2 regions of the Arthrobacter vasquezii genome follow, and region 2 is predicted to be linked to the other one. Evidence: predicted binding sites of a transcription regulator. Region 2 holds the regulator's gene; the other holds the start of a gene.
The links. The regulator LexA, encoded in region 2, represses DNA repair genes until DNA is damaged. The targets are predictions, from matches to a motif close to TCGAACANNTGTTCGA.
Positions count from the first base shown of each region.

Region 1: the regulator LexA is predicted to act here: its motif matches at 4,610-4,625, upstream of P4U43_RS08320 (HNH endonuclease signature motif containing protein).

Region 1 is NZ_JAROKN010000016.1:36,765-52,173, forward strand. Features, by position in the region: gene ligA (NAD-dependent DNA ligase LigA) at 1-510, shown strand, start outside; gene P4U43_RS08300 (inositol monophosphatase family protein) at 507-1,343, shown strand; gene P4U43_RS08305 (DUF2087 domain-containing protein) at 1,340-1,804, shown strand; gene P4U43_RS08310 (GNAT family N-acetyltransferase) at 1,891-2,382, shown strand; gene P4U43_RS08315 (ASCH domain-containing protein) at 2,493-2,948, opposite strand; gene P4U43_RS08320 (HNH endonuclease signature motif containing protein) at 3,077-4,597, opposite strand; gene P4U43_RS08325 (GNAT family N-acetyltransferase) at 4,840-5,367, shown strand; gene gatC (Asp-tRNA(Asn)/Glu-tRNA(Gln) amidotransferase subunit GatC) at 5,410-5,706, shown strand; gene gatA (Asp-tRNA(Asn)/Glu-tRNA(Gln) amidotransferase subunit GatA) at 5,709-7,208, shown strand; gene gatB (Asp-tRNA(Asn)/Glu-tRNA(Gln) amidotransferase subunit GatB) at 7,209-8,723, shown strand; gene P4U43_RS08345 (aminoglycoside phosphotransferase family protein) at 8,773-9,675, shown strand; gene P4U43_RS08350 (protein phosphatase 2C domain-containing protein) at 9,672-10,409, shown strand; gene P4U43_RS08355 (NAD(P)/FAD-dependent oxidoreductase) at 10,456-11,562, shown strand; gene P4U43_RS08360 (cation:proton antiporter regulatory subunit) at 11,613-12,095, shown strand; gene P4U43_RS08365 (cation:proton antiporter) at 12,103-13,281, shown strand; gene P4U43_RS08370 (AMIN-like domain-containing (lipo)protein) at 13,499-14,041, shown strand; gene hutH (histidine ammonia-lyase) at 14,150-15,409, opposite strand, start outside.
Region 2 is NZ_JAROKN010000027.1:16,153-31,561, forward strand. Features, by position in the region: gene P4U43_RS10775 (FG-GAP-like repeat-containing protein) at 1-508, opposite strand, end outside; gene P4U43_RS10780 (MFS transporter) at 802-2,028, shown strand; gene P4U43_RS10785 (TrmH family RNA methyltransferase) at 2,070-2,972, opposite strand; gene rplT (50S ribosomal protein L20) at 3,015-3,398, opposite strand; gene rpmI (50S ribosomal protein L35) at 3,491-3,685, opposite strand; gene infC (translation initiation factor IF-3) at 3,797-4,720, opposite strand; gene P4U43_RS10805 (DUF1844 domain-containing protein) at 5,047-5,457, shown strand; gene P4U43_RS10810 (MFS transporter) at 5,487-6,794, opposite strand; gene P4U43_RS10815 (SseB family protein) at 6,834-7,700, opposite strand; gene priA (bifunctional 1-(5-phosphoribosyl)-5-((5-phosphoribosylamino)methylideneamino)imidazole-4-carboxamide isomerase/phosphoribosylanthranilate isomerase PriA) at 7,703-8,455, opposite strand; gene P4U43_RS10825 (hypothetical protein) at 8,500-8,637, opposite strand; gene hisH (imidazole glycerol phosphate synthase subunit HisH) at 8,659-9,297, opposite strand; gene hisB (imidazoleglycerol-phosphate dehydratase HisB) at 9,294-9,911, opposite strand; gene P4U43_RS10840 (histidinol-phosphate transaminase) at 9,979-11,088, opposite strand; gene P4U43_RS10845 (LysM peptidoglycan-binding domain-containing protein) at 11,209-11,598, opposite strand; gene lexA (transcriptional repressor LexA) at 11,889-12,620, shown strand; gene P4U43_RS10855 (ATP-dependent DNA helicase) at 12,641-14,662, opposite strand; gene hflX (GTPase HflX) at 14,655-15,409, opposite strand, start outside.

The sequences.
Region 1 (15,409 bases), on a different contig from region 2:
GCCAAATCGCAGCCGCTGTGGCGTGTGCTGGTTGCGCTGTCCATCCGCCATGTCGGGCCAACGGCGTCGCGGGCACTGGCCACGGCATTCGGTTCGATGGATCGGATCCGCGGTGCCAGCGAAGAGGAACTTGCCAATGTCGACGGCGTCGGTCCAACTATCGCGGCAGCTCTGAAGGAGTGGTTCGCGGAGGACTGGCACTGCGAGATCGTCGACCGGTGGGCAGAAGACGGAGTTCGCATGGCGGATGAGGTGGATGAGTCCATGCCACGCACGCTGGAGGGGCTCACCGTCGTCGTCACCGGTTCTCTAGAGGGTTTCAGCCGTGACGAAGCGAAGGAAGCCATCATTCAGCGCGGAGGCAAGGCGTCGGGTTCGGTGTCGAAGAACACCAGTTACGTGGTGGCGGGGGAGAACGCGGGAACCAAGCTGGACAAGGCTGAGCAGCTTGGACTGCCGGTCCTGGATGAAGACGGTTTCCGGAAGCTGCTTGAGGAGGGAAGCGTATGAACACCAGTGCCAGCCCGGCAGAACTGCTACACGTTGCGTTGCAGGCCGCTGAAGCGGGTGCGGCAGTGTTGCGGAAGCGCGGTGAGGGTGAGCTTCAGGCGGAGAACAAGAGTTCGGACAGTGACTGGGTGACGGCTTTCGACACGGCTGCCGAGCGGGCCGTCCGTGATGTGATCTGGCGGTCCCGCCCGCATGATGCGATCACCGGCGAGGAGTACGGGACCACCGTGCCTGAAGGATCATCTTCCGGCGTCCGCTGGTCCATAGACCCACTTGATGGAACCACCAATTTCATCCGGAACATCGTCTACTACGGTACGTCTGTAGCAGCCGTGGACAACGACGGCGTGTGGCTGGCGGGCGTCGTTCATGCGCCTGCGCTGGACCGGGTGTACTGGGCATCGCACGGGCAGGGTGCGTGGGTACGTGAACGGGGTACCGTGCGGCAGCTGCACGGTCCGGCTGAAGGCAGACCGGGCACGCTGGTGGGGAGTGGCTTCACCTATAACCCGGGGCAGCGTTCCCAGCAGTTGGGTGAACTGGGTGAGCTGTTGGCGGGGCACGGTGATCTGCGGCGGATCGGGTCGGCTGCTCTGGATTTGTGCATGGTGGCTGACGGCACGCTGGATGCCTATGTCGAGCGAGGGTTGAATGAGCATGACTGGGCGGCCGGTGCGCTGATTGCCGAGGAAGCAGGCGTGGCCGTCCGTCGGCCCGGCATTACCTCGGTCCTCGATGGCGGGCCGGATGAAGCCGAGCGCTTCTCGGCTTTCACAGTGGCTGGTCCGCAGTCGGTTATTGATGTTACGGAACGTCTGGAGCTCAGGACGTGACGGTCAGTTGGCAGAAGGTCTTTTCGACGCTGGCCTCAGAACCTCTTCGGGAAGCGTATGCGCGGGCCATTCTTGGTGAGGACGTCAGCGCCCGGTCCAGGGAGTTTTCGAAGCTCGTTGAATCGGGGCTGCTGTTGAGCGATGGATCCGTCAATGACGGGATGTTCAAGGACGTACTGGGTTCTGCGGCGGGTGCGCGGCCACGGGGAGTGGACCGGTTCTTTCACGAGGGCAGACTCGATGGATTGCCGGCGGGCCAGGTGGACCGGTTGGCGGTGCTGGAGCACCTTGCCGATCGGTTGTTCCCGCTTGATCAGGAGCTGGATGAGCCGGCAGTGAACCTATTGATAGCGACGGTTACGGGGGACATCCCGACTCTTCGGCGTGCGCTTGTCGACTTCGGGTTTCTCGTGCGCAACCCAGACGGAACGCGGTACCGGAGAGCCTGCCGGCTAAATTAATCTGATCGTTGCATTCGTCCGGCGCTCGCGGTTCGTTGGTCTGCCACACTCAGATCATCGCTCGTCCAACGCAAGAGGAGGCGTCCATGGACATTAATATCAGGTCGGCGGACAGGAACGATTTCGCAGAGATCCGGCGTATCACTGTGGCCGCCTATTCGGATGCCGGCTACATAGACGATGAGTACGCATACAACCACATCCTGGCGGCGATTGAGGAGGGGTACTCCGGGTCATCATTACTGGTTGCGGAATCGGCCGGAAAAATTGTGGGATCGGTTTTTGTTACGAGGGCCGGCGGTGATTTCAGTGATGTCGCCCATGACGGTGAACTCGAGTTTCGGATGCTCGCAGTTGAGCCCGGCGAACAGCACAAGGGGATCGGGCACGCGCTGGTGGCGGCCGTGATCGAGCGGGCTCGCATGGATCCTGACGTGTCGGCGGTTGTCCTGACCATCGCACCGAACATGGATGGACAGCACAAGTTGTACGAGTCAATGGACTTTGTCCGAGTTCCTGCCCGGAACTTTCTCTTGTCCGACACTTTTGCGTTGCACGTCTACAAGTTGACTCTTTAGGACCGTTTCGCCGGATCGACGATATGTCGGATCGCTGGAGTGCTGGAGTGCCGGAGTGCTGGAGTGCCGGAGTGCCGGAGTTCGCCGGGAGTCAGCGGGTTTCACCGGAGTCAGTCAGCGTGTTCCGGTGGCCAGGTGACAGCGAAGCGCTCGAAGATAATCTCGTCATCCTCTGACCATTGCCGGCCGCTAGCGGCGCTGACCCGTGTGAAGTAGCGCCGGTGTTCGTGCTGCCAGCTTGCCAGGGTTCCGTCGTCTTCGCCTTCGTCGGCGGCGAATGCCGCGTCAGCGCTGGTGAAAGGGCCGACACGAAGGCCAGTGCTGCGTATGACGACGCGGGGCATTCCTTCGCTGTCGCACGCGACCCAGTGGGAACCGATGCGCGGTAGCTCGTCACCGCGTGCCAGGAATTCAGCGACGAGATCCGCGGTAGCCCGTTTCCGACCGCCGATGACCAGGCTCAGGAGCTCGTCGGCTAACCGCTTCGAATCACCGAAGTGATCAACCGTGTATTCGGGCGAGGCAGCTACTGCTTCGGGATGTGCTTGGGCATAAGCGTTCCACATGAGGCTGGCTGCTGAGAGATCGGGTGGAGAGACTGGTTCAGGCTGCACGTCATCATGGTTGCAGGCAGCATCAGCCCGCCGCAATAGCCGCAGACAGCCGTGTGGTTGTCCAGCCGGGTGCGATTTGTTCAGCAGAGTGTCCAGTAGTGGTTGCGTCGGGGTTGTTGGTTCGGGTCGAGGTGTGGGGGTGGGATGAACCAGGGGAGGCGGTCCCGTATCTGGATGGTCCATTCGTTTTGATGGATCAGATGGTGGTGGTGGCTGCACAGAAGTATTCCGTTGTCGGTGCTGGTGGTTCCGCCGTGTGACCAGGGTTGGATGTGGTGGGCTTCGGTCCAGTGGGCAGGCATGGTGCAGGTGGGGAAGGCGCAGCCTTGGTCTCGGGCGATGAGGGCTTTGCGTTGTTTGGCTGTGAAGAGCCGTTGTGTGCGGCCGAGGTCGAGGATTTCGCCTTGTCCGCCGAGGACGACCGGGATGATGTCGGCGTCGCAGGCGATTTTGCGGGCTGTGCGGGCGTTGACGGGCCCGGTGTAGGCGAGCGATGCCCCGGCGGTGGGGGAGAAGGTGCCGGTACTCATTTCGAGGTCGCCGAGGAGTGTTTGGTAGTCGATGGTGACGAGGACTTGTGGCCGCTGTCCGCCGGTGGCCGGGAGTTTGTCGGTGGCCAGGGCTAGTTGGCAGGCTCCGACGAGTCCGTCCAGGAGCAGCTGGGCGCGGGTTCTGGTCTCGATTGCCGCGGCGTCGCTTCCGCTGTCTCCGGGGTTGGTGGTTCGGGGGTTGGTGGCGGTGTTCATGATGGTGGTGAGGTATTCGTATTGTTCGTCGGTGGCGGCGATGTCGAGTAGGTGGAGGCCGCGTTTTTTGCCGCGGAGGAATACGCCTTGGCGGGCGGTGAGTTCCTTCTCGCTCGGTTCCGGTCCGCCGGGGTCCAAGTGTGCTTCGACGCGGCCGATGAGTTTGGTGAGGAAATCGGGATCGAAGCGGGTGGCGCTGGCGGTGAGTTGGGCTTCGATCGTGTTGAGCACGGCTGGTTCGGTGGTGAACTGTGCGCGGTCCAGTGCGCTGCTGATCATGGTGGCTGCTTTGCCGGACACCACTCCGGCTGAGACCGCCGCTGCGAGGTGTGCACAGGTAGCGGGTAGGGGTTCTCCGGTGAGTGTGGTGCGGGGGATGAGTTTCGCGCCGAGGCGGAGCCGGCGGTTGGCTTCGCTTCTGCTGATCCGTAGCCGGTCCTGCAGGTATCCGGCGGTGCACCGGTAGGCTGAACGCCCACCGGACTGACCGGACAAACCGAACGCGAAACCGACACCACCACCGGTGGGGGTCCCGTCGTCGTCGGTCGTGGTGTTGTTGGTGTCGGTGGGCTTGCCGCCCGCTGCGGCGCTGCTGCGATCCACTGCCGTTGCCGCAACGAGCTGAAGGTACTCGACCGTCCGGGACAGATCCTCGATCCCGGTCAAATGCTCGGCGAGTTTATCCTGTCCCATTCCCGCGATCTCGGCCACCAAACGCGAGGTGTACGCGGCAAGGAGCTGCTTCAGCTCGCTGATCGAAGGTTCGGAGCAACCGGCTGGATCATCGAATCCGAAGGCTGGGAGAGCGCGCAGCCGTTCGCCGGGGAGGGCGTCGAGTGCGGCTGTCAGGCTCATACTTCATTCTATTAGAAGACATCTTCGAAAGAAAGGGGCTGTGGGTAACGGGATAAACCGTTAGCTCGCCTCACCAACATCGGAAGCGTCTCAGGCCGTCCGGTTGACCGTAATGAATTCAGTGGCGAGGGCGCCTCGGCTTTCATCCAGGAAGCCCGGTAATAAGAACCGGGTGCGTCACAATAGATAGGCGGATCTTCCGCCCGCTTCAGATCCGCCCACTCCACGACAAGGCTTGCGTTATGCCCTTCACTATCCGTCGCGTCACTGCAGCAGATTACGACGACGTCCGCCGGATCACCCGGGACGCCTACATTCACGCCGGCTACTTCAGCGACCCAGACCACCCCTACGTGCAGATTCTCTCCGATATCGAGCACAGGGCCGAACACGCCGAGGTATGGGTAGGGGAGGAGGACGGCGTAGTCGTCGGTTCCTTTGCCATTACGTTCGAGGGTCAGCGCTACACCGACATCGCACTCGCGGGGGAGCTGGAGTTCCGCATGCTCGCTGTGGATCCCGCCGTCCAGCGTGGTGGGTTTGGGCGCCGGATGGTCGAGTGGATCATTGACTACGCGCGCGCCCTGGACGGCATCGACGCCGTCAGCCTGACCAGTGGCTCCGACATGGTGCGGGCACACCGACTGTACGAATCCTTGGGGTTCGAACGCGTGCCAGGCCGTGACTGGTGGGTGCGCGACGAAGACATCCAGCTATGGGTCTTCAGGCTTGGGCTGCAACCGGACAGGACTGTCACCTCCCGCCCGTAGACTAGAACCCGAAACCCAGCCATCTCGAGATCCTGGAGAAACATGCCCGAGATCACCCGTGAGGACGTCGCGCATCTGGCACGGCTTGCCCACATCGACATGACCGGCGAGGAGCTGGACCGGATGACCGGCGAGCTCTCCGTCATCGTCGACTCCATCAAGACGGTCAGCGAAGTTGCCGGTGATGACGTTCCCGCAACCAGCCACCCCATTCCGCTGAGCAATGTCTACCGCGATGACGTCATCGGTGAAACGCTCACCAACGAGGAAGCTCTCAGCGGCGCCCCGGACAACGCAGCCGGCCGCTTCAAGGTCCCCGCAATCCTGGACGAGGAGTAGAAATGACCGATCTCACCAGGCTCAGCGCCGCCCAGCTTGCCGAGAAGCTTTCCTCCCGCGAGGTGTCGGCAGTGGAAGCTGTCCAGGCTCACCTCGATCGCATCGGTGAAGTGGATCCGGCGATCAACGCGTTCCTCCACGTCAACACTGATGAAGCCCTTCGCGTAGCATCCGAGGTGGACAAGGAGCGGTCAATTGGAGATACGATGCATCCGCTCGCAGGCGTCCCTATTGCCGTCAAGGATCTCATCGTCACCAAAGGCCAGCCAACCACAGCCGGCTCCAAGATCCTCGAGGGCTGGCACAGCCCCTATGACGCCACTGTCGTCCGGCGCCTTCGCGACGTCAAGATGCCGATCCTCGGCAAGACCAACCTGGACGAATTCGCCATGGGCTCCTCCACGGAGCACTCCGCTTACGGTCCAACCCGCAACCCGTGGGACCTCGACCGCATCCCCGGCGGTTCCGGCGGCGGGTCAGCGGCCGCCGTCGCCGCCTTCGAAGCGCCGTTGGCGCTCGGAACCGACACCGGCGGTTCCATCCGCCAGCCCGGTGCCGTGACGGGAACCGTCGGCGTCAAGCCGACCTACGGTGGCGTGTCCCGCTACGGTGCCATCGCCATGGCGTCCTCCCTCGACCAGATCGGCCCCGTCACCCGCACGGTGCTGGACGCCGCACTCCTCCACGAGGTCATCGGCGGCCATGATCCACACGACTCCACCTCGCTGACTGATCCCGTCGGCGCTCTAGCCGAGGCTGCACGCAACGCGGACGTCAAGGGCCTGCGCATCGGCGTCATCAAGGAATTGCAGGGAGAGGGTTATCAGGACGGCGTCCAGGCACGCTTCACTGAAGCACTGGACCTGCTGCGCCAAGCGGGTGCCGACGTCGTCGAGGTTTCCTGCCCCAATTTCAAGTACGCGCTGGGCGCCTACTACCTGATCATGCCCTCGGAGGCATCGAGCAACCTTGCAAAGTACGACGGTGTCCGCTTCGGTCTGCGTGTAGTGCCCGACGGCGCTCCCACGATCGAGCGCGTCATGGGCGCCACCCGCGCAGCCGGCTTCGGAGACGAGGTGAAGCGCCGCATCATCCTTGGCACCTACGCACTGAGCGCCGGGTACTACGACGCCTATTACGGCTCCGCACAGAAAGTCCGCACCCTGATCCAACGGGACTTCGACGCCGCCTTCACTCAGGCAGACGTTCTTATCTCGCCCACGGCTCCCACCACGGCTTTCAAGCTGGGGGAGAAGCTGGACGATCCGCTCGCCATGTACCTGAACGACGTCGCCACTATCCCTGCGAACATGGCCGGCGTGCCGGGCATCTCGGTCCCCGGCGGCCTGGCTGACGGACTGCCGGTGGGCATCCAGTTCCTCGCCCCCGCGCGCCAGGATGCACGGCTCTACCGGGCAGGCGCTGCACTGGAAGCGCTGCTGGAAGACACGTGGGGCGGACCTTTGCTGGCACAGGCACCCGAGATCGCTGGAGTGAAGTAAATGAGCACTGCAACCGCCGAAATTCTGTCCTTCGACGAGGCCATGGAGAAGTTCGATCCAGTCCTCGGGTTCGAGGTGCACGTTGAATTGAACACCCGCACCAAGATGTTCTCCTCAGCGCCGAACGCCTTCGGAGACACACCCAACACCAACGTCACACCGGTCGACCTTGGGCTTCCCGGCGTTCTGCCCGTCATCAACCGGGTAGCCGTCGAATCCTCCATCAAGATCGGCCTGGCACTGGGCTGCAAAATCGCCGAGAAATGCCACTTCGCGCGGAAGAACTACTTTTACCCGGACACTCCGAAAAACTTCCAGACCTCGCAGTATGACGAGCCAATCGCCTACGACGGCTCCATCGACATCGAGCTCGCCGACGGCACCGTGTTCACCATCGAGATCGAACGCGCCCACATGGAGGAGGACGCCGGCAAGCTGACGCACATGGGCGGCGCCACCGGCCGCATCCAGGGCGCCGAATTCTCGCTGGTCGACTACAACCGCGCCGGCGTACCCCTCGTGGAAATCGTCACCAAGCCGATCGTCGGCGTTGGCGAGCGCGCGCCGGAACTGGCCAAGGCCTACGTGGCAGCTATCCGCGAGATCGTGAAGAACCTCGGCGTTTCCGACGCAAAAATGGAGCGCGGCAACGTCCGCTGCGATGCCAACGTCTCCCTCAAGCCCAAGGGCCAGGAGAAGTTCGGCACCCGCACCGAGACGAAGAACGTCAATTCACTGCGTGCCGTTGAGCACGCTGTCCGGTACGAGATCCAGCGCCACGCCGCAGTGCTCGACGCCGGAGGCACCATCACGCAGGAAACCCGCCACTGGCACGAGGACACACGGTCGACGACGGCGGGGCGCCCCAAGTCCGATGCCGACGACTACCGCTACTTCCCGGAACCTGACCTGGTGCCCGTGGTTACCGACGACGCCTGGATCGAGAAGCTCCGCAGCGAGCTCCCTGAACCTCCCGCCGCACGTCGCAAGCGCCTCCAGGCCGACTGGGGTTACTCGGACGCTGAGTTCCGCGATGTGGTGAACGCCGGTGTCATGGACGCCATTGAGGAGACCATCGCTGCCGGCGTCAAGCCTGCAACCGCACGCAAATGGTGGATGGGTGAGATCTCCCGCCGAGCCAAGGTCGCTGATGTTGAACCCGCCGAGTTGGGCGTAACCCCTGCGCTGATCGTGGAACTTCAGGGCCTCATCGACGCCGGCAAGATCAACGACAAGCTCTCCCGGGAGGTGCTCGACGGCGTCCTCGCCGGCGAAGGCACGCCCACCGAAGTAGTCTCGCAGCGCGGCCTTGAGGTCGTGTCAGACGACGGCGCCCTCCTCGAAGCGATTGACGGCGCCCTTGCCGCGCAGCCCGATGTCGCGGAGAAGATCCGTGGCGGGAAGCTGCAGGCAGTCGGAGCAATTGTGGGCGGGGTCATGAAGGCCACCCGCGGCCAGGCAGACGCCGGGCGAGTTCGTCAACTCATCCTCGAACGCCTCGGGGTTGAGGGCTAGCCGGCATCAGCAGAAGATCAGGTTCAGCGGTGAGGACAACGTGACCAGAATGCCGCCAGCAGAGGTGGACGTCACCGCCGCCCTGGTCATGCGCCTGCTCGCTGACCAGCACCCTGATTTCGCCGAGTTGCCGCTCTTAGAGGTGGCCAACGGCTGGGACAACGTGATCTTCAGGCTCGGTGACGAGCTCGCTGTCCGCCTTCCGCGGCGGCAGGCGGCGGCGGAGCTCATCCGCAACGAGCAGCGTTGGCTGCCGGAAGTGAGCCGGGGCCTCGCGACTGTCATGCCTCTTCCGGTGCGGACGGGCACGCCGTCGTCGTACTTTCCGTGGTATTGGTCCATCACGCGCTGGCTGAAGGGGACCGTGGCGGCTGACATCGAAGCAGCGCACAGGTTCAACGCGGCCGCCGATCTGGCACGGTTCGTGAACGCTTTCCACCGCCCGGCACCGGCTGACGCCCCACGAAATACGGTCCGCGGAGTACCACTGTCCACACGGAGCGCGGTTGTGGAGGAGCGAATCGCCGCAGCCGGCCAGCCCGAGGAACTCCTGCACCTCTGGCGGGTCCTGCGGGACCAACCCGAGTGGACCGGACCGCCGCTGTGGCTGCACGGCGACCTGCACGCAGCGAACCTCGTCCTGAATCCGCAGGGCAGGCTCGCCGGCGTCCTTGACTTCGGCGACCTGACGGCAGGGGACCCCGCCACGGACCTCGCCGCGGCCTGGCTCGTCTTCGACCGCATTGGAAGGCGTACCTTCATCGAGACGGTCACCAGGGAACGGTCTGTGGATTCCGCGACCTGGCAGCGGGCACGCGGTTGGGCGCTCTGTATCGCCGCAGCCATGGCAGCAACATCCGATGACAATCCCGCCTTCCACACGATGGGGATCCGCATCCTCGAGGACGTTCTCGCCGATGACATATTGATCGACGAAGGGCCTTGCCGATGAAATTCACACATGTCTCGCGGGTCCAGACCGAGGGTGACAACCACGTCATGGAAGACGCATGCGGATACCGCGCCAACGCCGCCTGGATGATCGACGGCGCAACGTCGCTGCTCGACGAACTCGATCTCCCCGGCGCGTCGAACCCTTCCTGGTATGCGCAGGTCCTGGGGCTGGCGCTGGCGGAAAGCGCCGGACCACAGGACCCCCGCGCCGTTCTGGCCGCCGCGCTGGCGAAAGTGGACGAGCTCGGCCACCAGTTGGTGGGACCGGAATCCCAGCGCTTCCCGAGCGCCGCGGTCTCCCTGGTCACAACCGACGACGACGGCGCCCTCTCGGTCCTCAGCCTCGCCGACTGCCACGTGGTGGCGGCCCTCAATGACGGGGAGGTCAGACACGTGGGGCAGGCCCTGGACGGACCGTCATCGCGTGACGAATTGCGCCGGGCACGGCTGGAGCGAAACACGCCGGAAGGGGTCTGGGTTGCACGCCGTGAACCGGCAGCGGCGCAACACGCCCGGCTGGTCACGCTCGGGCCTGCCCATACCGTGGCGCTGGCATCCGACGGCGCGTGGCGGGCGGTGGACCTCGGGCTGGTCAGCGGCCCGGCGGATTTCCTTGAGGCTGTACAGACTCCGATGGGCGCGCAGGAGCTTATGCTGATGCTGCGGACCACACAGGATGAGATCGGCGAATCGGCCGATGACGCCTCAGTCCTGTGCGTCGCACTGGAGTAGCTGTGGCTGGTGTGAAAGCGCCAGGGAAGCGGAACGAAGGAGCGCAATGACTGAGACAGCGGACGTTGTGATTGTTGGCGGCGGTATCGCGGGGCTCTCGCTCGCGGCCGCGCTGGCATCGGACCAGCGGGCACAGTTGAGGATCATCCTCGTCGAGGCGGAACATTCCCTCGCGTACCACACCTCCTCGAGGTCGGCCCGGCAGCTCATCCCCAGTTACGGGCCCGAGGCGATCCAGCAACTCACCGCACGGACGCTTCAGCTCATCCGGGAACGTGAAGATGAGCTACCCTCGCCGGTGCTCACTCCCCGCAGTTTCATGCTGATCGGTTCGGACAACGACGTCGCTGCCAGAGCCAGCGGCGCCATGGAACGCCTCCCATGGGAAGAAGCAGTGCAGCTTTGTCCGCAAATCGAGCCGGCCGCCCGGCAGCAGGGTTACAACGCCGCCGGACTCGACACCACGGCGGTCGGCTGCAACACGGACGTCCTGCTGGACCATCACCGGTCGGCAGCGGAGGCAGGCGGCACCAGGATCATGACCGGCGCGCGCGTTCACTCAGTCCAGCGGCTCCGGACGGCCTGGGAAGTCGGTGCCGGTTCGCAGGCAGTGCACGCCGCCGTCGTCGTCAATGCGGCAGGCGCGTGGGCTGATGAACTGGCTGTCCTCTCCGGTGTGGCCACACAGGGCATGCGGCCCTACCGACGGACGGCAGCGGTTGTCGGCGCAGACAATATCCCCGCCCCCGATTCGCCGATGGTAGCGGCGGCGGATGACAGTTTCTATTTCCGCAGGGACGACGACGGCCTCCTCATCTCACCTGCCGAGACGGTCCCGAGCGTGCCGGAGGACGCACAGCCGCGTCCCGAGGACCTGGAGGCACTGATCGCTCGCCTTGATTCCATGACCACACTCGGAATCGGGAGCGTGATGCGCGCCTGGACAGGATTGCGGACCCAGGTGGCAGACGGTCTCCCGGTTGTCGGATTCGATCCGGAAGCCGAGGGATTCTTCTGGTTGGCGGGCCAGGGCGGCTACGGGTTCCAGACGTCGTCGGCCATTGCCGAACTGTCGGCCGGGCTCATCACCGGCACTGGAGCAGGAGCCGCCGCCGGCCAGTCTCTCGCCTCAGCGCTCGCCGCCGGACGCTGAATCAGGAATCCTGAGCATCCCGAGTGCACCGGCGGGTCTAGAGTAAAACCATGAAGGTTGAAGAGACGCCGCTGCCCGGAATCGGCGTGCGCAAGGACATTGTGACGGCGTCGGGCCGCCGGATCGGCACAGTCACCCAGCGCAGCGGAGAGACGGAGTTGATCGTGTCCCGTGCCGATGATCCCGATGCGTGTCTGGCATCGATCCCGTTGACTGCCGAGGAGGCCTCTGCGCTGGGTAACCTGCTCGGATCCCACGAGATTGTGGCGCAGTTGACGGAAGACCACCGGGATCTGCCGGGGGTCAACACCCGGCAATTCCTCATCGATGTCGACTCCCCGTATGACGGACGCAAACTCGGTGACACGAAGATGCGCACGCGCACCAGCGTCTCGCTGGTTGCGGTGCTCCGGCGAGGGCAGGTCCAGGCCTCGCCCACACCGGATTTCACGTTGGCTGCCGGCGACTTGCTGGTGGCCGTTGGAACCTCCGAAGGGCTCGACGCCGCGGCCGAGATTCTTAGCGGCGGCTGAGCCGCCCGTGGAGAATCACAGCGCGCTGGTCCTCATTGAACTGGGAGCGGTTTTCCTTGGCCTCGGTATCCTCGGAAGGCTCGCCGGGCGGATCGGTCTCTCGCCCATCCCGCTCTACCTGATCGGAGGGCTGTTCTTCGGGCAGGGCGGTTTTGTCGAGCTGGACGGGCTGGAGGAGTTCAGCGAGATAGCCAGTGAGATCGGGGTCATCCTCCTGCTCCTGCTGCTTGGCCTGGAATACACCGCCGGCGAACTGGTGACCGGCCTGAAACAGTCATGGATGGCGGGAGTCCTCGATATCCTGCTGAATTTCCTGCCCGGCGCGATTGTTGCCCTCATGCTCGGCTGGGGCGGTGTCGGAGCACTCGTCCTCGGCGGAGTGACGTACATTTCGTCGTCGGGCATCATCGCCAAAGTGCTGACGGACCTGGGGCGCCTCGGGAACCGTGAGACCCCGGTCATCCTGTCACTGCTGGTCTTCGAGGACCTCGCAATGGCCATCTACCTTCCCATCCTCACTACGGTGCTCGCGGGGGTCAGCTTTGCCGGCGGGCTTCAGGCAGTCGGCGTGTCGCTGGTGGTGGTCACCATCGTCCTGGTGATCGCGCTCCGCTTCGGCCGCACCGTTTCCGCCATCGTTGACTCCAAGGACCGCGAGGTGTTCCTGCTGACGCTGATCGGCGGTGCGCTGCTTGTCGCGGGCTTTGCAGCGGCGATGCAGGTTTCAGCCGCCGTCGGCGCCTTCCTGCTCGGCATTGCGATCTCGGGGGCCACTGCCACCAATGCCACCCGCCTCCTGGAACCACTGCGCGATCTGTTCGCAGCCATCTTCTTTGTGGTGTTCGGACTCAATACTGACCCCGCGACCATTCCTCCGGTGCTCGGCTACGCGTTGCTCCTGGCCGCCATCACGGCTGCAACCAAAGTGGCAACCGGCTGGTGGGCGGCGAAACGGCAGGGTGTCGGCAAGTTGGGCCGTGCGCGCGCAGGTGCAGCGCTGATCGCCCGCGGCGAGTTCTCCATCGTCATTGCCGGCCTTGCCGTGGCGTCCGGAGCCATCACAGACGAGCTTGCTGCACTGGCAACGGCCTACGTGCTGCTAATGGCCATCCTTGGTCCAATTGCGGCACGGCTCGCAGAACCAGCCATGCGTCTGGTCCTACGCATGACGCCGCAGCCAGCCTAGAACCCTGCGTAAACCAGCAGAAGCAACACAGGATCCCGCAACACACACGGTGTCATTGCGGTGTCCGAATGATTGCGATTTACCGCCGAAAAGCCCGGTGAACATCCGGCACATGCGCCGCCCGTAACGGTTGGGCGCCGATGGTTCACAGACCGGATCTTCCCCGGAAACGCGGCCCTACGATGATCCCACCTACTTCTTTGAAAGGTGGTGCATCATGCACACACTCCGTGCGCTGCTGGCGAGCCTGCTACTTATTGTCGGGTTCGGGCTGGTAGTGCCGTCTTCCGCCTCCGCTGCTCCCTACTGCGGAATAACCTGGGGCTCACTGGCCAAGACCAGCACGGCCCAGACCAGTGCCCCGGTGGTGAACGTACGGGCCGGCCGCCATGCCTGTTTTGACCGGCTCGTGATCGATGTTCGGGGCAAAGGTGCCGGCTACACCGTCCGGTACGTAAGCGCCGTCGTCGGGACCTCCGGCCTGGCCACGCCGCTGCGCGGTGGGGCCGACATCCAGGTGACCGTCAACGCACCGGCCCAGGACGGACGGGGCAACGCAACCTACCGTCCGACCGTCAGGTCCGAAGCGGTCAATGTTGCCGGTTTCACAACCTTCCGGCAGGTGGCCTACGTGGACAGCTTCGAGAGCCGCACCACGTTTGGCCTCGGCGTTCGCGCCCGCCTTCCGTTCCGGGTCTTTTCACTCGACGGGCCGGGTACCTCATCCCGGCTGGTCATCGATGTGGCTCATCGCTGGTAGGGGATCCGCCCCCAACCCTCCTGCGTGTGGAGTCACATAATGGCGCTTTGAGTTACTCAAAGCGCCATTACTGCGCGTGCGATGGGGTAATGGAGTAATGGGGACGACCTAGGCGAGCGGCTCGCCCAACACGCGGTCGACGGCGGCAAGAACCGCCCCGGCCTCCACCAGCTTCCGCACCGCCTCAATTTCAGGCGCGAGATACCGGTCCGTCCCCGGTCCCTCCACCACCTCCCGGAGCGCGGCCCGCGCCGCAGAGATGGCGGGCGAACTGCAGGAGGTACTGATTCCGCCGTCGCGCATGTCCAGCGCGCGGGCCGCGGTCAGCAGCTCGATCGCCACCACGCGCGTCAGTCCGTCCAGCGCCCGCCGCAGCTTCAAACCGGCGGACCAGCCCATTGACACATGGTCTTCCTGCATTGCGGAGGACGGGATGGAATCGACGGAGGCCGGAACAGCCAGGCGCTTGAGCTCGGACACAATGCCGGCCTGGGTGTACTGGGCGATCATGTGCCCGGAGTCAACACCCGGATCATGCGCGAGGAACGGATTGAGCCCGTGGCTTCGGCTCTTGTCCAGAAACCGGTCGGTCCGGCGTTCGCTCATGGATGCGAGGTCCGCAACGGCGATCGCGAGGAAGTCCAACGCATAGCCGATCGGCGCGCCGTGGAAGTTGCCGTTCGACTCAACGCGGCCGTCAACGGTCACCACCGGATTGTCGATGGCGGAGCCAAGCTCGATCGCCGCGACGGACTCGACGTGTGCCAGCGTTGCCCGCGCGGCCCCGTGAACCTGCGGCGCGCAGCGCAGCGAGTAGGCGTCCTGGACCCGCGTGAACCGGTGTGCCTTGCGCTCATCAGAGGCGTGTTCGCCGATGAGGCGCGACCCGGAAAGCACGCGACGGATGTTCGCCGCGGAGACAATCTGTCCGGGATGCGGCCGAAGCTGGTGCAGATCCTCCGCGAAGACACTGTCGGTTCCCAGCAGGCCCTCCACGCTCATTGCCGTTGCAAGGTCAGCGGTCCGCAGCAGCCGGTGCAGATCCGCAGAGGCGAGAACGAGCATGCCCAGCATGCCGTCAGTGCCGTTGATGAGGGCGAGGCCCTCCTTCTCGCGCAGTTCGACCGGGGTGATTCCGGCGGCACTGAGCGCCTCGGCGGCGGGCAGCAGCGCGCCGTCGTCGTTCCTTACCTCTCCCTCGCCCATCAGGGCCAGCGCCACGTGGGACAGGGGAGCGAGGTCGCCGGAGCAGCCCAGCGACCCGTATTCACCGATCACGGGAGTGATGCCTGCGTTCAGCAGGTCCGCGTAGGTCTGCGCGACGACCGGCCGCACGCCGGTCCGGCCGGTAGCCATGGTGGAGAGCCG
Region 2 (15,409 bases):
CGACGTATCTGTTGTCCAATCGTTGGGCGGCGGTTGCAGCCGGCCATGGTTGGGCAGGGCGCGGTTCAACATCGATCCACACCACCGGCGGGCGGAATCCGATCCGAGTGAGGCTCTGAACGGCGAAGCGGGCCTCCGAATAGCCAACGTTGGAAAGCCGCCCGGCGTGCGTTGTGGACGACCACGGCCCCTGCCCGCCGTAGGTGGTGAGCTGGGCCGCAGTCGGGTAGGTGGCCATGGCGTAGCCGTGGGCCGGCTTGGCGTTGGTGCGCGCCCAGGTTACCTGGTCTGCAAGGCACGGGTTTTCTGTGAAGGCAAGCCCGCGGGTCAGGCCGATGATGACAAACTGGGATGCCGGCGGCGGAAGAGGCAGCCCGAAGCCGCCCTGCGCCGTCGAACACTGTGGCCAGGAAACGTCATGACCGAAAAGGGGCGCCGCGTGAGCCGCGGGAACGGTAGCTCCCAGCATGCCCACAATGAGGCTGAACGTCAGAAGGCAGGTGGTCAACAGCCGGTGGACAGCCGAAGGCGGCGCGGGCGACCCGTAGTCAGATGATCTCCGGAACGAATACTGAGACGTTCCGGGGGAAATTGCTGGTTCAGGGGATGATCCATCCATGGCTCCGCGCTCCTCGTGCCGGTCCAATTTTAGAGCCGACTGCCGTACTTTGCACCGCCCGGTTCGGGATCTTTTTGGCATCGATCCAATCTCGGACCCGTAAAGTGGAAGGTGCAAGAAGTCCCTGCTCAACGATGCGCGGCCACATAACCGGCGCCGCTTAGGCGCTTCCCGTCGTCGAAATGAGTCCCGTGCCTGCAATGCCCGCCGAACGACCAACGCACACCCTTGTCCTGGCGATTCTCGCCCTGGCGGTGGGTGGCTTCGGGATCGGCACTACCGAGTTCGCCATCATGGGGCTGCTGCCCAACATGGTGGATGACCTCGGCGTGGATATCCCCGCGGGCGGGCACGTCATCTCGGCGTACGCGCTGGGCGTCGTCGTTGGTGCTCCCCTGCTCTCAACGCTCGGTGCCCGGCTCCCGCACAAGCGGGTAGCGCTGGCACTGATGGCCCTCTTCACCGTAGGGAACCTCTCCTCCTACATTGCCCACGACTACGGGTGGCTCCTGGTCTCCCGATTCATCTCCGGCTTGCCCCACGGGGCCTTCTTCGGAGTAGCCGCGGTCATCGCCGCATCACTGTCCTCGCCGACGCGGCGTGCCCACGCTGTTGCGATGGTCATGATGGGACTGAGCATTGCCAACGTTGTGGGAGTGCCTTTTGCGACCTGGCTCGGGCAGCAGTTCGGGTGGCGGACCATGTTCATCCTCGTAGGGTTCATCGGCATCCTCACGCTGCTCCTGATCGCCCGCTTTGTACCCCATCAGGACGTACGCGACGGCGCGAGCATCACCCGGGAGCTGGGGGCACTGAAACGGGGACAGGTATGGATGACCCTGCTGATCGGCACGGTCGGTTTCGGCGGATTCTTCGCTGTGTACACCTACATTGCACCGACCATGACGGAAGTGGCCGGTGTCTCCGAAGCTGTGCTGCCGATCGTCGTCGCGCTCTATGGTCTTGGCATGGTCGCAGGCAACGTCGTAGGCGGGCGACTCGCCGATATCTCCGTATTGGGGACCATCTACTGGGTGATGGGAAGCATCTCGGTGTGCCTTCTGCTTTTCGCCGTGGCGGTGCAGTGGGCACCGACGGCCCTGCTGTTCGTCTTCCTCGTCGGGGCGATTGGATCGGCTCTGATCCCCTCGCTGCAGGTGCGCCTGATGGATGTCTCCCCGGACGCTCCGTCGCTGGCGTCTTCCATGAACCACGCGGCGCTCAATACGGCGAATGCGTTGGGCGCGTTTCTCGGCGGCGCGGTGATCGCGCTCGGCTGGGGCTACACGGCACCGGCCCTGGTGGGTGCTGTGCTTGCGGCCTTCGGTCTGGGAGTGGCGTTGATCAGCGGTCGGATGGACCGCGCCGCCACGACTCCGGAGAAGCCGGTTCTCGCCGCCTCCCGCTGAGCTTTTGGCCGCCTCCCGCGGACCCGACGGAAGAAAGCCGTCTAACCGCGCTGAGCCCGGGCGGACGCGTAGAGGCACACAGTTGCTGCGGTACCGACATTCAGGCTCTCAGCGCTGCCGTAAATGGGTACTGACACCCGGTGGCCGGCTGCCTCCAATACTTCCGGCGCCAATCCCTGCGCCTCGTTGCCGAAAAACCAGGCTGTGGAGGCCTCCAGGAACGGCTTCCGTGCGTCCTGCTCATTTACACTAAGGGACGACGGCGCCAGCCGCCTGGCCGCACTCGCGTCCTGAAGCTCGTCCAGGTTCCAGTCGCCGTAGCCGTCGGCCGCCAGCACCGTGACGGAATGACCGGCAAGCGCTGTCAGCAGGTCCCGGGTATCGACGCCGACCACCACGGGCAGATGGAAAAGGGAACCCACAGTCGACCGGACGGTCTTCGGGTTGTAGACGTCCACGCTTCCGCTGGTCAACACCACAGCGTCAGCGCCGGCGGAGTCGGCGGCACGGAGGATAGTCCCGGCATTTCCGGGATCACGAACCTCCACCAGGACGGCAATCAGCCGCGGACTGCGCTCAAGCACCGACGCCAGCGACGAGTCGATGAAACGGCAGACTGCGAGGGCACCCTGCGGCGTGACGGTTGAGCTCATAGCTGCAAGCACCTCGGCCGTCACCATCCGCGGCGGAACCACAGCACCGAACTCCGGGTAGCGCGCCAGGGTCTCAGCCGTCAGATACACGTCCTCCACGACGCCGGCTCCCCCGGCCAGACGGCGGGCCTCGTGGAGGCGCAACGCTTCGCGTACAGCCTGCGGACCTTCGGCGAGGAAGGATTCCTGCCGCTGACGCGCCGAACGCCCCGCAAGCTTCGCTACCTCCCGGACCCGATCTGATCGGGGATTGGTCAGTAGCTGTGCCTGGGGGCGTTCGGATGTATTCATGGATTATTTCAACCGGCTCACGGAACCGGCTGGGTGCGCTGCCTAGGCGTGGACCGGCGCAGAGGTGTCGGACGGCAGTGCGTCCTTGGCGATCTGCACAAGTGCCGCGAACGCGTTGGCGTCAGTTACGGCGAGGTCTGCGAGCATCCGGCGGTCAACCTCAATGCCGGCAGCCTTCAAGCCCTGGATGAGGCGGTTGTACGTGAGGCCATTGGCACGGGACGCAGCGTTGATGCGCTGGATCCAGAGCCGACGGAAGTCGCCCTTGCGCTTGCGGCGATCGCCGTAGCTGTAGACGAACGAGTGGAGCAGCTGCTCCTTTGCCTTGCGGTACAGGCGCGAACGCTGCCCCCGGTAGCCTTTGGCGCGCTCAAGAATAACCCGACGCTTCTTGTGGGCATTGACTGCCCGCTTCACACGTGCCACGTGCGTACTCCTTAGATAGATCGTCCGAACAGAGGTTCCGTGGGCGGCAGTACAGCCGCCTGCGAGGGTGTCCGGAAGTGATAGGGGGTGTGTTAGACGCCGAGCATCTTCTTGATGACCTTGGTGTCAGCCTTGGACACGATCTGGTCGCTGGCCAGACGGCGCGTCAACGTGGAGGGCTTGTGCTCCAGGTAGTGACGACGGTTGGCCTGCTGGCGCTTGAGCTTTCCGCTGCCGGTCAGCTTGAAGCGCTTTTTGGCGCCACTGTGGGTCTTCATCTTCGGCATGGAAACCGATCTCCTTTGGTCTCCGCCGGCACTTTGCCGGCGGCTCTTGCGATCTCCGCAGCGGACTGCGGTGCTTACGTATTGCCTTGCTGCCTGGTGGGCAGCCGACTCCTAGTTGGAGCCGGACGGCTTCGATCGGCTTGGCGTTCCCTTGGCCGGGGCAGCCTTGCCGGTTGGTTTTGGTGCAGCCGACGCAGGCCTGGGCTTCGGCGTTGCTGCAGGTTTGGGCGCGGCAGCGGGCTTCGGCGCAGCTTTCTTCGGCGCTTCCTCTACCTGCGTGGCCTCAGCAGCCTTCGGCGCATCAGTAGCGGGCGCATCCACAGCAGACGCTGCGGTCTCAGGTACTGCCGTCACAGGTGCTGAACTCTCAGCTACAGGAGCATCAGCTACAGGAGTCTCAGACGCCGAAGCTGATCCTGCCGTACGCAGTTCCTCGGGCAGCAAGTCTCCGATGCTCTGCGTCATCGGTGCGGAGCCAGAGGTGTCAACCTTGTCCCTCGACGAATCATTGGCAGCCTTTGACTCGGCGCGCTGGGCAGCACGGCGTGCTTCAGCCTTGGCTTCGGCCTTGTTCTTCACCGGACCGATAACCATCACCATGTTGCGACCGTCAATGCGGGGGGTGGACTCAACCACGCCGACCTCGGACACATCCTCAGCAAACTTCTGCAGGAGGCGGATGCCCATCTCGGGACGCTGCTGCTCGCGACCGCGGAACTGGATCATGGCCTTGACCTTGTCTCCGGCACCGAGGAAGCGGATAGCGTGGCCCCGCTTGGTCTCGTAATCGTGGGTATCGATCTTCAGGCGGAACCGGATTTCCTTCAGCACGGTGTTCGTCTGGTTCTTGCGCGCTTCACGCGCCTTCACCGCGGCTTCGTACTTGTACTTACCGAAGTCCATGAGCTTGGCAACGGGAGGCTTTGCCTGAGGTGCCACCTCAACAAGATCAAGGTCGGACTCAGCGGCGAGGCGGAGGGCGTCTTCGATGCGGACGATTCCAACCTGTTCGCCGGCAGGGCCTACCAACCGCACCTCTGGGACGCGGATACGATCATTGATTCTTGGCTCGCTAATGTGCTGCTCCTGATATCCGTTGAATAACTGAACCGCCTGCAAAAGGAGAAGGCCTCCAACTGCATGCGCAATCGAAGGCCTCGGCATCAGTGCATCAACGGCGCTCCCTACCAAAGGGAGAGCCAGCGCACCGACCTGAACCCGGCTGCCTGTGGCTGCCTCTGGGGCAACGGCGGCAATCGCGGGTGGGAGAGGACTCCGCTTGCATACTGGTGATCTTTTTCATGCCGTTCCCGGCCACAAAAAATAACGACCCCCAGTTGGTCTGTGACAAGCTTACCAGCATGAGCACAGCAGACAATAATCCCGACGCCGCACGCCACACCTTCCAGACGCCGGAGGAAACGCGCGCCGCGTCCGGCAATGCGAACAATCCCGTTCGGGACATTGCGGAAGTCGCCGCCGTCGAGGTGATTACGACGTCGGCAGTGCACCTGATGAGCGCAGCTGCCGTCAAGTGCGGACTGGCTGAGGGCACTGACGCCGAAACGTACAAGGACCTCGACGAGGCCCGCAAGCTGATTACTGCACTCGCCGGCTTCATCACCGCCGCAGCTCCGGAGATCGGCAGCCAGCATGCCGGCCCGTTGCGCGATGGCCTGAGGTCCCTGCAGCTTGCGTTCAGGGAAGCATCACTCATCCCTGACGCTCCAGGCCAGGGACCGGGCGAGAAGTTCACCGGTCCGGTCAACTGACTGTCCTTCGCGAAACGGGATCTGAGAGATCAGGCGAAGCGCCGCCGTCGTAGTACCTGTTGTGCTCCCAGACACGCCAGGCTCAGGGCGGCGGCCGCTGCGCCCACTGCGACGAACCCGCCCCACGGGCCCACCGAGTCGATCATCACGCCTGCCAGCGGCGCGCCCAGTGCCACTCCGGAGGTGAGGGCTGAGCCATACCAGCCCATGGCTTCCCCCCTGCGTTCCTCGGTGACCAGATGAGCAATCCGCTCCGAGGCCGCGGAGAGAACCGGAGCACACAGCAGCCCTGGCGCAATTGAGAGCAACGCAAGAACCACCGTGCTTTCCGCAAAGCCCATCGGGATGGTGAGAACCGCCATCAGCAGCAGGAGCACCAGCGGCGAGAGCGGTCGGTGCATGGCACCGTAGACGAGGCCGCCCACAACGGACGCCGAGCACCAGGCGAGGAAGACCCAGCCCAGCTCGAAGGCCCGCTGATCGGCTTCCAGTACCGCGATGATGCCGACATCCGTGCCGGCAAGGACAAGGCCGGCACCGGCGGCCACGATCATGACCACGGCCACCGGCAGCGTGAGCCATGCGAAACTGTGCGCCATCCGCGCCCGCGCCCGTCCAGCACGGGCCGGCCGCGCTCCGGGAACGAGTTCTGCTGACGCTTCACTGACGTGGGCTGGAGCTGATGCCACCAACACTTCCACGGCCGCTGCATCATCCTGCCCTCCGGACAGCGTGGCACCGACGGCTCCCGGCTGGGTACTGCGTGTCGGCGGGTTGAACCACATGAGGAACAGCCCCGCCACGGCGGTGGAAAAGCCCACAACAGTCAGTCCCAGCACCGTGGACACCTGCGTTGCGAGCACAGCCCCCAACGCCGGCCCGCCCATGAAGATCACCTCGGTGGCCACCGCGTCGAGGGTGAAAGCCGTCCGGCGGGAGTTTCCGCTCACGAGCACACCCAAAGACTGCCGGACAACGGAGAACACGGGAAGGGTAAAGATGCCGCCAACGAGCGCGGCCAGCAGCAGCCACTCGTATGACAGGTGGGGCGCCACCGACCAGATCACGGCCTCGGCAATCACCGACGGAATCAGCGCGGCCCGCAGGCCTGCTGTATCGACACGCCGGCCGCGCCAGGGCGCACCGACGGCGATACCGATGGTCATCACTGCAGCTACGGCCCCCGCCTCGGCATAACCGCGTTCGAGGGTCTGCACCACGTGGAGGGTAAGCAGCACCCCTGCGGCAGAGTGGGGAAAGCGTGCGATCATTCCCACGATCAGCAGTCGGCGGACCGGGACAATCCTGAGCAGCTCCCGGTAAACGGCAAAGTTCAACGTTCTTCATCTTTCACGCGGGCCCAACCGCGTGGAAGATCAACGCGTGAGCCGGATTTCGAGCGAGTCCACCCGCTCGACAAACTCCTGCAGGTTTTGGAGGCGGTCCTGGAACGCCGCCGCTGTGGAGCGGACGTCCTCCTGTGAGAGACCTTCCTCAAGTACGAGGGTCAGGCGCAACTCGGGACCGGCACCGCCGCCTCCAACCACTTTACCGCCAGCGGTGCGGCTTGAAATTCCTCCCCCGGGCGCGATTTCGACCCTGCGAATGCTCCCGCCCGGAACGACCGCCTTCCCCACGAGGCGGGCCAGGTCCGGATCAGAGTACGACGGCGACCATTGGCCCTGTTGCGCCAGCGCCCAGAGAGCGGGGCGGCGCACGACGAATGTCACTTCTGCGCCCGGATCGACCACCATGAGTTCAGCTTTCTCGGACACCGCGGCCAGGGCTGCCCGGGAGGCGAAGACCGCAACGGGCCTGGCCTCCGGATGCCAGCTTTGGAGGTGCGCCGTGGCTGTGAAGACCGGCAGGGCGCTCCGCCCGTCCGGCGCCTTGATGGTTACCAGCGCCATGTCGGCTTCCTTGTCACCTTCATGGTGCCGGTCCCCGGGAGCTGCAGTGACATCATCAGCAGCTTCCGGGCCGCCAAGCTGCGCGATCACCGGCACGAAGACACGGATTTCCGTCAGCGCCCGCAGCACTGCGGCCTCATCAGCGGCGCCGTGCACCAGAGCCTGCAGGGCAGCGGCGTAAACCGCCGGCACCGCGCCGTCGTCCTTGTCGAAGGCGTGCAGCGGGTTCCCGCCGCCGGAAAGATCCCTTCCTTCCCAGGCGCGGCCTGCCGAGTCAGCGATGTTACCGCTCAGCGCCGCTTCGATGTGGGCAGGAAGCCTCCGCTCTGCCATGGCTAGCGCTCCGGGAGCCCCGCGACGTCGAGCGCCTGCGGTAGTGTGAAGGCGCCCGCATAGAGGGCCTTTCCTACAATGGCGCCTTCAAGCCCATCGGGGACCAACTGCCGGAGCGCGGCAAGGTCATCCAAACTGGAGATGCCGCCGGATGCCACCACGGGCCGCTCGGTTTTCTCGAGCACCTCCCGGAGGAGCTGGAGGTTGGGACCCCGAAGCGTTCCGTCTTTGGTCACGTCAGTCACGACATAGCGAGCACAGCCGGCATCATCCAGGCGGGCGAGTACCTCCCAGAGGTCACCGCCTTCCTCCGTCCAGCCGCGGGCAGCCAGGGTGGTGCCACGAACGTCGAGACCGACGGCCACGGCGTCGCCGTAGCGGGCAATTGCGCTGGCTGTCCACACGGGATTTTCCAGGGCCGCGGTGCCGAGGTTTACCCGCTCCGCTCCGAGCTCGAGCGCCTGGTCCAGGGACGCGTCATCCCGGATCCCGCCGGAGAGCTCCACTTTGATGCTCAGTTCCTTGACAACGCGGGCAAGCAAATCGCGATTTGATCCCCGGCCGAAGGCCGCGTCCAAGTCAACGAGATGGACCCATTCGGCGCCGTCGTTCTGCCATTGCAGTGCGGCATCGAGTGGATCGCCATAACTTGTTTCGCTGCCGGCCGCTCCCTGTACCAGCCGGACGGCCTGGCCGTCGGCCACGTCAACCGCAGGGAGCAGTTCGAGGATGGGCGATTCGGTGAAGGGACTCATTCGCTTCCTTTGTTCTTAAGATCGGTGCCGGCGCAGCCGGACAGTTAGGGGGTCAGGGTGAGCAGGTACGCGGCGAGCAGCGCCAGGACGGCGAGAACGCCGAAGCTGATGGTGAGCGCGCGGGGCATCTGCTGGCGATGGAATGAAACGACGCCGCCGATCAGCAGCCCCGCCAGTCCCATGAGAATCAGGCTCCACATGGATCAGCGAAGGCTGCCGGTCCAGTTACGCAGCAGCTGCGCACCGGCGTCGCCGGATTTTTCGGGGTGGAACTGCGTGGCGGAGAGTGGGCCATTCTCCACCGCGGCAATGAACGGGCTGCCGTGCGTGGACCAGGTGACGAGCGGCGGCCGCATAGCCGGCTGGGTGACGTCGAAGTTCCATTCCTGCACACCGTAGGAGTGAACGAAGTAGAAGCGCTCTTCAGCAATGCCCTCGAAAAGCACCGACCCGGCGGGGGCGTCGACGGTGTTCCAGCCCATGTGCGGCACAACTTCCGCCTTGAGCCGTTCGACCGTACCGGGCCACTCCCCCATGCCCTGGGTCCGTACGCCGTGTTCCACCCCCTCCTCAAACAGGATCTGCAACCCGACGCAGATTCCGAGGACGGGGCGACCGCCGGCAACACGACGGCCGATCATGCGCAGCGCGTCTACCTCTTTCAAGCCCTGCATGACGGCGGCAAACGCTCCCACACCGGGCACGACGAGCCCGTCGGCGTTGAGGACATCATCAGCCGCTGAACTCAGTGTGACTTCAGCGCCGACGTGTTCCAGTGCCCGCACCGCCGAACGAATGTTCCCGGAACCATAATCGAGAACTGTCACTTTCGGCGCGCTCATAGCGCTCCCTTGGTGGAAGGGATTCCGCTCACCCGCGGGTCCGGTTCAACCGCGGCGCGAAGGGCGCGGGCGAAAGCCTTGAACTGGGCCTCGACGATGTGGTGCGGATCCCGGCCGCCAAGGACCGTCATATGCAGGCAAATCTGGGCGTGCAGGGTGATCGCCTCGAAGACATGGCGCGTCAGGGATCCCGTGAAATGTCCGCCGATGAGGTGGTACTCCTGGCCTGTGGGTTCACCTGAGTGAACCAGATAGGGGCGCCCGGAAATGTCGACGACGGCATTGGCGAGAGCTTCGTCCAGGGGCACAGTTGCCTCACCAAACCTCCGGATACCTGCCTTGTTGCCGAGAGCCTCGCGCAGAACCTCACCGAATGTGATTGCTACATCCTCCACAGTGTGGTGGACATCGATGTGGGTGTCGCCGGTGGCCCTCACGGTGAGATCGATCAATGAGTGCTTTGCCAGGGCCGTCAGCATGTGGTCGTAGAACGGCACGGACGTGCTGATCTCCGAGCGCCCGGTGCCGTCTAGATCGACCTCGACGAACACCGACGACTCACTCGTGGTCCGCTCACGTCGGGCAGCGCGATTGGCAGTAGCTTCCGCGGTCATGGATGGTCCTTACGGTTGTTTCGGCAGCGAGACGGGCGGCGGGCCCGCATGTGCGTCCCGGTCCAGTTTAGGAGACACGCGGCCGGATCAAAGATTCGAGGGCTTTCAGGAAGGTTGTGGTCTCTTCCTGCGTTCCGGCGGTCACCCGAAGGTGGCCCGGAATCCCGACGTCCCGGATAAGAACCCCGGCATCAAGCAGGTCCTGCCAGACGGCGCCCGGATCATCGAGCCCTCCGAACAGCACAAAATTGGAGTCCGAAGGTGCAACGGGCAGACCCATCCCCGTCAGCCCGGACACAATGCGGTCTCTTTGCCGCTTGATCTCATCCACGTTGGCGAGCAGCTTCGCCGAATGGGTCAGCGCCGCGACAGCCGTGGCCTGCGTAATCGCCGACAGGTGGTACGGGAGACGCACGAGCCGAAGCGCATCCGCAATTTCCGGCGCTGCGGCCAAGTACCCGAGACGGGCTCCGGCCAGCGCAAAGGCTTTACTCATGGTGCGCGAGACGATAAGCCGTTCCCTGCCGGGCAGGAGCTCCAGCGCACTCGGAGTGCCGGAGTGGGAAAACTCTGCATACGCCTCGTCCACAATGACGATTGCCTGCGCCGCTTCGCCTGCATCGTAGACCTCGGAAACCACCTCCAGGGGAAGCGCTGTGCCGGTCGGGTTGTTCGGGCTGCACAGGAAGACAATGTTTGCGCCCGTGGCGGCTACCTCGCTGGCGGTGGTACGAGCGTCCAGGTCGAAGGATTCATCCCTCGAACCTGTCAGGTATCCAGTACCGGTGGAGCCTGCGAGCAGCGGATACATCGAGTAGGTGGGAGGAAATCCCAACGCAGTCCGGCCCGGTCCGCCGAACGCGAGGAGGACGTGCTGCAAAACCTCATTGGATCCATTCGCCGCCCAGATGTTGTCCGCGGTGAGTCCGTGCCCTAGGTACGTGGCGAGATGTTCGCGAAGCACGGTGAACTCCCGGTCAGGGTAGCGATTCAGCCCCGCCACGGCGCCCTCGACTGCTTCAACAATTGCACTGCGAACATCCTCCGGAACGCCATGGGTGTTCTCATTGACGTTCAGCAGAATGGGCACATCGATCTGGGGCGCACCGTATGGTCGAAGGCCGCGCAGATTCTCGCGGATCGGCAGTCTGTTAAGGCGTTCTAGCGGATCGGTCACCATGAGAGTTTAAGGCCGCCCCATCCGCCACGAAGAATTCCGCTGAAGCCGGGCGAACTGTTACGAGCCAACCTGTGAAGAATCAGCGCGCCTACCGCTGTGCGGAAGCAGATCCGCTCCTTATGGATTTCCAACCGGAATATGAAGCGACTGCCCGGCCTGCACGGTCGACGAGCCTAGAACATTCAGTTCGACGATTTCCTCAACGACGGCTCGCGGATCACGTTCCGGCGCGTACTCGGCAGCAAGAGCCCAGAGTGTCTCCCCCGATGCAACACTGACCCGGACAGTGTCCGTGAGGTCACCGCCGGCTGTCGCTGCCTGCGCCTGGGAGGTGAAGAACGAAGCAACCACCAGCAGTACGGCAACAAGCAATGCGACCGGAATTGCCACCAGAACCACCCAGCCGCGACGGGTGAGATGAAGGCGCGGCGCCGCAGCCGGCCCGTTATTCTCACGGTCCTCTGGGTGAAGTACGGAAGCTGATCCTGCGATATGGAGCGTAGACATGGCGTCCACCTTTCTCGTTGTGTGGATCTCCCACAGCTTTGTTCGAAGCTGTGTTCTATTCCTCTGCACTTATTATTAGCACTTGTAAACTAATATTGTCGAGACTCACTCGAACAAATGTTTGAAAACACGTCCCGCCTCCCCTAGCGTTGCTGTCAAGGGTGACGGTCCGGCTGCTTCACAAACCAGCTCATCACCCGCCACTGACAAAAATGGTTGGCGAGCCGGCAGTCCGGGCCCGGCCGGAGGAAGGGATGCATCTCGTGGCAGATCTCAGTGCGGCAAAGGACATGGCAGAGGTGCCTTCGCCCGATGCGAAGCGCGGACGCGGAAGGCCGCGCGGCAGGGCCATGCCAAAGGGAATGACAGCACGTCAGACAAAAATTCTCGAGACAATTCAGCGCAGCGTAGCTGCGCACGGCTACCCGCCCTCAATGCGCGAGATCGGTGACACCGTAGGGCTTGCGAGTCTGTCCAGCGTCACGCACCAGCTTTCACAGCTGGAACGCATGGGTTACATCCGCCGCGATCCCAAGCGCCCGCGAGCGATGGAAATCCTGCTTCCTCTCACGCTCGGTGACAGCACACCGCGTGCGCTGCCCTCCTCCGCCGAAAGGGAGGAACCTGCGCGGGCATCGTCGGCCGTCGACGCGGCAATGGTCCCGCTGGTCGGACGGATTGCAGCCGGAGGTCCTATTCTGGCGGATCAGGTTGTTGAGGATGTCATGCCACTGCCCCGGCAGCTCGTCGGGCACGGCGATCTGTTCATGCTGCGTGTTTCAGGTGACTCCATGATTGATGCAGCGATCTGCGACGGAGACTGGGTAGTGGTCCGCCAGCAGAGCACAGCCGAGAACGGCGATGTGGTGGCAGCACTCCTCGATGATGAGGCCACAGTGAAGACCTTCCGGCAGCGTGACGGTCACACCTGGCTTCTGCCGCAGAACACCAATTACGAGCCGATACTCGGTGACCACGCCACCATCATGGGCAAAGTTGTCTCGGTGATGCGTGCGCTCTGACCGAGGCGCGCGGCATGGTGCTAGGCGCGCTGCGTCTCAGCGAGCCGGGAGAGGACCCCGAGCGCCGTTGCGCGGTCCGTCGTCGACCAAAACGGCGGTAGCGCAGCCCTGAGGAAGCCGCCGTAGCCCGCGGTTGCCAGCCGGGAGTCCAGTACTGCCACCATGCCTCGATCATCGTGGGCGCGGATGAGGCGGCCGGCTCCCTGCGCAAGACGAACGGCGGCATGGGTAGCGGAAACATTCATGAATCCGTTGCCTCCGGCCTTTGCGACAGCTCGGGTCCGCGCAGTCATGAGCGGATCATCAGGTCGGGGAAACGGTATGCGGTCGATGGTGACAAGCCGGCAGGCAGTTCCAGGCACATCGACGCCCTGCCACAGCGACATAGTGCCGAACAGGCAGGTGTCGGGCTCCTCTGAAAACTGCTTCACCAGCGCGGACATGGAAGATTCACCCTGACAGAGAATCTCAACGTCGAGCCGGTCCCTCAACGCGTCAGCAGCGTCCTCCGCCGCACGCCGCGAAGAGAACAGTCCCAGCGCTCCTCCCCGGGAGGCTTTGATGAGCGCCTCCAGCTCATCCAGTTGTTCCCCGGAAGTCCCGCGGCCCGGTTTGGGCAGGTCCTTGGCAACGTACAGGACACCCTGACGGGGATAGTCGAATGGGCTGCCAACGTCCACGCCGGTCCATGACGGCGCTCCCTCGCCCGTCAAACCGAGGGACCCGGCAACCGGTCCGAACTCCGAGCCGATTGCGAGCGTAGCTGACGTGAGCACAACCGTGTGGTCCTCGAACAATCCCCGCCTCAGACGCCCGGCAACCGACAGCGGCGCAATGCTGATCGTGGCAGGCGAGGAGTCATCAGCCGCGGAGTAACCGGAGCCCGGTGTAAAGGTACTTGGCCGACTCGCCCAGAGCACTTCGCCCGCGCCACCTGCTGCGACCATCCGTTCGGACAATTCGAGCAATACCAACAGCCGTGAGCGTGCCATCTGGCGGCCACCGTCTGCCGACTGGGAGGACCCGTCGGAACTCGATTCGGACAGCGCCAGGCGGCATGACTCCCGCAATTGCACGAGCGCGAGTTCCTGCAACTCGTCCAGTCCCCCAGCCATCAGACCCGTGGGCTGAGCGTCGAACGCGTTCTCGAAGGCATCCTGCGCGGCCGCCAATGTGTCCGTGTTGGAACCGAGATGGCGCCTCGCCGCTGAGGCCGCAGCGCCGATCAGTGCTCCTGACAGTTGCCCAGACACCGCAGACGTGACGCGGTCGTGTAGCTCGTGCGCCTCGTCAATGACCACTACGTCGTGCTCCGGAAGGACCGCCAGCCCCTCGAAAGCGTTGATCGCCAGCAGCGCATGGTTGGTGATGACAATGTCCGCTTTTCCTGCCCTCTCCCGTGCGCGCTCGCTGAAGCATTCCTCAGCAACGGGACACTTTTGCGCACCAAGGCACTCCATGCTGGACACCGATACCTGGCGCCAGGCCCGGTCGCTGACACCGGGAAGGAGTTCGTCCCGGTCCCCGGTCTCCGTTTCTTCCGCCCACTCCCGCAACCGCACGATTTCCCGTCCGAGCGGGGTGGAAGGTCCTGCCGCAGGATGCGGCGCCGCGGTGTCACCGTCGAGGGAGAAGAGGGCTCCCGAATCATCCTCGTCGGGGAAACCTCCTGCCGTCTTATGCCTGCAGACATAGTTCCCCCGGCCTTTCAGAAGCGCTACGTCGACCGGCCGAGGAAGCGAACCACGCAGGGTCTCGAGAAGTCTCGGCAGATCGCGGTTGACGATCTGGGACTGAAGGGCAAGGGTGGCCGTCGAGACGATCGAGGTTGTGTCACCCTTCACGGCATGCGCGATGAGCGGAAGCAGATAGGCCAGTGACTTCCCTGTTCCGGTTCCGGCCTGCACCAACAGGTGTGTGCCGTTGCCGATTGCTTTCTCGACCTGGCGTACCATTTCATGCTGCCCGCTACGCTGCTGCCCGCCCATCGCCGCTACGACGTCATCAAGCAGTCGAAGGGGACTGATGCTTCCCTCAGCCATGCGTGACGAACGGCTCCAGTTCTGCCGCCAGACCTTCCCTGACCATCACATCTACCCGAGTGCCGTCCTCCACATGCTCCAGGCCGAGGATCTCTGCGTCCGGCTGATGCAGTCGGCTCACGATGTCTCCGCGCTGGTAGGGCACGAGCAGAGTCAGTTTCACGCTTGGACGCGGGATGGACTGGCTGATCAGTTCCAGCAGCTCCTCGATCCCCTGACCTGTGCGGGCGGAAACAATTGCATGGCGGGGTTCGCGCTGCCTGAGGCGTTCAAGCACAAACGGATCTGCCGCGTCGGCCTTGTTCAGGACGACGATCTCAGGCACTTTGCGTGCGTCGACTTCCGTCAGGACGTCGCGGACCGCTGTGATCTGCCCCTCCGGATCCGGATGGGATGCGTCCACAACGTGGAGGATCAGGTCCGCATCAGCAACTTCCTCGAGCGTCGAACGGAACGCCTCGACGAGCTGGGTGGGGAGCGACCGGACAAAACCGACGGTGTCAGCAAGAGTGAACTCGAGTCCGTCAGGCGTCTGTGCCCGGCGGATGGTGGGGTCCAGGGTCGCGAACAGCGCGTTCTCCACCAGCACGCCCGCATCGGTCAACCGATTGAGGAGAGACGACTTTCCGGCGTTCGTGTACCCGGCAATTGCCACTGATGGAACCTCATGACGACGACGGTTGGCGCGCTTGGTCTCGCGTGCGGGCTTCATGCCCGCGATTTCGCGCCGCAGCTTGGCCATCCGCG